2 regions of the Dysgonomonas sp. UBA7630 genome follow, and region 2 is predicted to be linked to the other one. Evidence: riboswitches for the same ligand, from Rfam matches in the RefSeq annotation. Region 2 holds a riboswitch; the other holds the start of a gene.
The links. Region 2 has a riboswitch for cobalamin ahead of B3P17_RS00320 (anaerobic ribonucleoside triphosphate reductase). Riboswitches for the same ligand answer to the same signal wherever they lie in the genome.
Positions count from the first base shown of each region.

Region 1: another riboswitch for cobalamin. It lies ahead of B3P17_RS02940 (TonB-dependent receptor); the one in region 2 lies ahead of B3P17_RS00320 (anaerobic ribonucleoside triphosphate reductase).

Region 1 is NZ_DLIY01000006.1:100,677-103,095, reverse strand. It holds gene B3P17_RS02945 (cobyrinate a,c-diamide synthase) at 1-1,195, opposite strand, end outside; cobalamin riboswitch at 1,306-1,501, shown strand; gene B3P17_RS02940 (TonB-dependent receptor) at 1,551-2,276, shown strand; gene B3P17_RS02935 (TonB-dependent receptor plug domain-containing protein) at 2,310-2,419, shown strand, end outside.
Region 2 is NZ_DLIY01000001.1:77,220-79,638, forward strand. It holds gene B3P17_RS00320 (anaerobic ribonucleoside triphosphate reductase) at 1-1,055, opposite strand, end outside; cobalamin riboswitch at 1,173-1,362, opposite strand; gene pflA (pyruvate formate-lyase-activating protein) at 1,573-2,292, opposite strand; gene pflB (formate C-acetyltransferase) at 2,377-2,419, opposite strand, start outside.

The DNA.
Region 1 (2,419 bases), on a different contig from region 2:
TTGCATTATACTGCTGCGTTATACTTTCCATGTTATTTTCAATATGTGAATAATGAAATTCGTGTCCTCTAATAGTTATACTATTATATTCAAATTGACGGTATCCTAATTTAAGCTTCATGTTTTCCATTGAAGCCTTTTGCTTGAAAATATCTACCATTGGATATTCTATCCCATCCTTATCTGCTATAGATGAAGACAGATACATCATTCCACCACATTCTGCAAGAATATTTCCTCCATTTTCCGCATAATCCTTAATAGCCCTATGTAGCAGTTTATTTTCGCTTAGCTGTTTTGCATATAATTCAGGATATCCTCCCGGGAAATAAACAAAATCTGACTTTGGCAAATATCTGTCTGTTAAAGGACTAAAGAAGGTCACCTCTCCTATTTTTCTTAAATATTCTATATTTTCATGATACATAAAATTGAAGGCTTCGTCGGCTGCAACTGCTATTTTCAGATTCAGAGAGGAATGTTCTTTAATTCGATGTAATTCTGGATTTCCTATTTTGACTTGCGTATATGATAGCAATTTATCAATATCAATATGTTTTTCTACAATTGATGCGGCAATATTAGCAAAGTCATCTAGAAGAAAATCTTGATCGATACTTAATCCCAAATGACGTGAAGGCACAGTCAGATTTTCATTTTTAGGCAGGTAGCCTAATGGGACTATACCGACATCGTGGCAAGCATCTGCGAGAAATTTATAATGACTTTCGGATCCAACATAGTTAAAAATTACTCCTAAGACATTTATCTTTTCATAAAATTCTTTGAATCCATACAATAACGGAGCTGCTGAATATGCCATAGATTTGGCATTTATAACCATAACAACAGGGATATTCAATAGTCCTGCAATTTCGGCACTGCTTCCTTTCATCTTGTCATATCCATCAAATAGCCCCATCACTCCTTCAGTAATACAAGCATCATTTCCTGATGCGTATTTTGAGTACAGATATCTGACGTGATTCTCTGTTGATAAGAATAAATCGAGATTAACCGACTTTTTACCTGAAGCCATATCATGATATTTGGTATCTATATAATCTGGTCCACACTTAAATGGTTGTACTTTAAGCCCTCTGTTCTTTAATGCTCTCAATAAGCCTAAAGTAACCGTTGTTTTTCCTGAACCCGAACTTGGCGCAGCTATAAGAAAGCTGGAAATCTCTTTCATGAGTAATCTGGTTTTATTTTCAGCAAAAGTATAAAAAGCCATCAATGAAATGAATTTTACCAAGAAAATATATTTTTTAAGAATTCTTTTTAATCCTATTTTTTTTCAATTACCTTTGAAGCCGCTTAGGTGATGTATTCAGACATTCGTCTGTTGCATAAAAGGGAATTCGGTCAGAATCCGAAACAGTGCCCGCTACTGTGAATTCCATAAAATTTTGAGTATCACCACTGCCACTGTCACAATGATGGGAAGGCCTCTCAAAATGGAACAAGTCAGGAAACCTGCCTAGCATAAATTAATAGATATTCCCGGGGTCAGGAATATAATTAACTAACATTATACTTCTTTTTTAATGAAACTAAGAATTATGCTAACAGCATTGCTATGCTGTATTGCAAGTATTTCGTTCGCTCAGTTGAGCTTGCGCGGAAGAGTTGTTGATGAAAATGAAAAGCCGATCGCTGGCGCCAGCGTATGGATTGAGTACACAACCATTGGAACATCCACAGATTTGAAGGGTGAGTTTAGTCTTGAAAAAATCCCGGAAGGTAATAATCTTCTAAGAATTAGTGCACTGGATTATAATGGAGCTCGTGAGACAATAAACAGATCTAATGACAACATCCTTATTCGTATGAAACATTCCCCTCTTAAACTGAATGAAGTAGTAGTAACAGGTACCGGCACAATCAACAAACTTAAAAACTCGCCCGTTGCAATAGATGTTATTTCTCAGAGGGAACTCCAAAACACGAATATTCCTACCTTCGAAAATGCCATGATTGCCTTAAATCCCTCTATGTCATTCACTCCTAATGCAATGGGTTCGTATATGCAGCTGAATGGATTAAGTAATAGATATATACTTGTGTTAGTCGATGGAAAAAAGCTTGGGGGCGATGTGGGTGGTAACGTCGATCTGAACCGCATTGATATGGGAAATATCAAGCGTATAGAAGTCTTGAAAGGAGCCGCCTCTTCTTTATATGGTTCGGATGCAATAGCTGGAGTTATTAATATTATAACCAATAAGCCAAAAGATTTGGTGAACTTCTCTACAGAGACACGCCTCTCTTAGTATGGACAATTTACTCAAAATGCTAACCTGTACTTGAATGTAGGAGGTTTCTCCTCCTCTACTTCTTTTCAGCGAAATCAGGCTGACGGTTGGCAACTTAATAAAAAGGAAATAATAAACGATGAAGAAGTAGATACGGATAA
Region 2 (2,419 bases):
ATCTGTATAGGGAAAATAGCCGTTACGCCACTTCCTACACCCTCGTATGTGCTGTGGAGCAATTCACGAATGATACAGCGACCCTCGGCAGAGGTGTCCGTTCCGTAATTGACAGAGCTGAATACGACCTGATTCCCTCCACGAGAATGGATTGTGTTCATGTTGTGAATAAAGGCCTCCATCGATTGATGAACTCTGCTCACTGTTCTGTTTATGGCATGCTGTATAATTCGTTTTTCCCCTGCTAAATCTTTGACCGAACAAGGGATATAATCTTCTATTTCTGTTTCGTACAAATGTTTGTATTCTATTCCTGTAACCTGTTCCAGAACTTTTATTTCTTCAATAAAGCTCTTACGTACAAATGGAGCCAAGTAAAAGTCAAAAGCAGGAATGGCCTGTCCGCCATGCATTTCATTTTGTGCTGTTTCCAGAGAGATACAACCTAGCATACTGGCTGTCTCGATGCGTTTTGCCGGACGAGATTCTCCATGCCCTGCAAAAAAGCCATTCTGTAATATCTTATCTAAAGGGTGTTGTACGCAAGTAAGGCTTTTGGTTGGATAATAATCTTTGTCGTGTATATGCAGATAGTTGAGGCGAACAGCTTCTTTTACCTCCGGCAATAATAAATAATCATCGACAAATGGTTTGGTGGTTTCGCTAGCAAACTTCATCATCATGCCGGCAGGTGTGTCGGCGTTCATGTTTGCATTTTCGCGCGTGATATCGTTTGATTTAGTATCTATAATTTCCAGAAACATGTCTCGCGTTTTTGCTTTGCGGGCAATGCTGCGTTTGTCACGATAGGCGATGTATTTTTTTGCCACCTCTTTGCGAGGGCTTTTCATCAACTCCATTTCTACCATGTCTTGTATCTGCTCTACTGTCATTTGCTCATTGCCCTGACAGGATACATAGTCTGTAATACGTCTTATTAGAATGGAGTCTTCTCCTTGTTCGGTGTGTAGCATGGCTTTACGAACTGCTGCCATGATTTTTTCCTCATTAAAACCGACGATACGTCCGTCTCTTTTTACAACTGTCTGAATCATATTCGTTATCGTTTATACTTTTATTGTATCAATTAAAATATAACTGACAGGAGCAGGGAAGTACACATACTTATTTGAAGTGAATATGTTGTATAATTCTGCTGCTTTTCTCCCGAAAGCTAGAATGTATATACGGCAGGTCTTCTGACTTATTTCGCAGTTGGTAACCTTCCCATCAGTATTCGTTGACAGTGGTGTGAGAGTCCAACTACCTTTCTGAAATTTACAGCTACGGGGATAGTTCAGGTCTTTCACCTGATTCCCTTTTCATCCGATTATATTCGGAACCGTATATGTTAACAAAGTTATATGATTTTACTTAATAAAAGACTTGATTGGATATTTTATTTAAGTGTTTTCTGATTTAAGTTTTCTCTATTTGTTGTTAATTGGCTTTTTATGAGTTTGTTGTAGTTTTATTATTGTTGAAAAATTTTCTAAAAATAAAATTTTATATTCCTATTGATGATCTTTTTTTGTTTTTGTAAAGAAAAATGTTTTATGAATAATATATATATCAGACCTTAAGTCCATAACTTCGGAAAATATTTTCAGCCTTCTCTATTTCCGACTGTTCGGGAGGTGCAATATCTTTAAACTTGTAGTCTTCGCCTAACTGCTCCCATTTATGTAATCCCATTTGATGAAAAGGCAAAATATCTACTCGTTGTACATTTTTATATCCAGAAACCTGTTTTGCCCAGTCATTCAGGTCTTTTTCATCGTCGGTGAAGCCCGGAACGAACACATATCTTAGCCAAACAGGTTTCTCAATTTCAGTGAGATACTGCATGAAGCGAAGTGTTGGCTCTAGTGGTTTTGCTGTGAGGTTTTTATATTTATCAGGATTGATATGTTTAATATCTAGCAGTACAAGATCTGTGTACTCTAAAACTTCCTTTACCTTATCATTTAATATATATCCTGATGTGTCTATAGCTGTATGTAAACCTTCATTCTTGCACATCTTAAATAGTTCGATAATAAACTGAGGTTGTAGCAGGGGTTCTCCTCCCGAAATGGTTATACCCCCATTGCGTATGAAGTTTTTTACCTTCTTTACTTCTTCGAAAGCCTCTTCCGGAATCAGTTCGTACTCCTTATCGTTCATATTCCATGTGTCTGGGTTATGGCAATAGAGGCAACGAAGAGGGCAGCCCTGCATAAAAAATACAAACCTTATACCCGGGCCGTCTTTAGTTCCAAAAGACTCGAAAGAATGAATTAAACCTTTCATAATTGATTTTCTTCCTAATAAGAGAAGATATTGCCCCAAAATTTAAAACACTTTTGGGGCAACCATATATGTATTAATGGGGTATCAGAATGATGTAGTAATCGTTCTGTTTATCACATCTAATTGC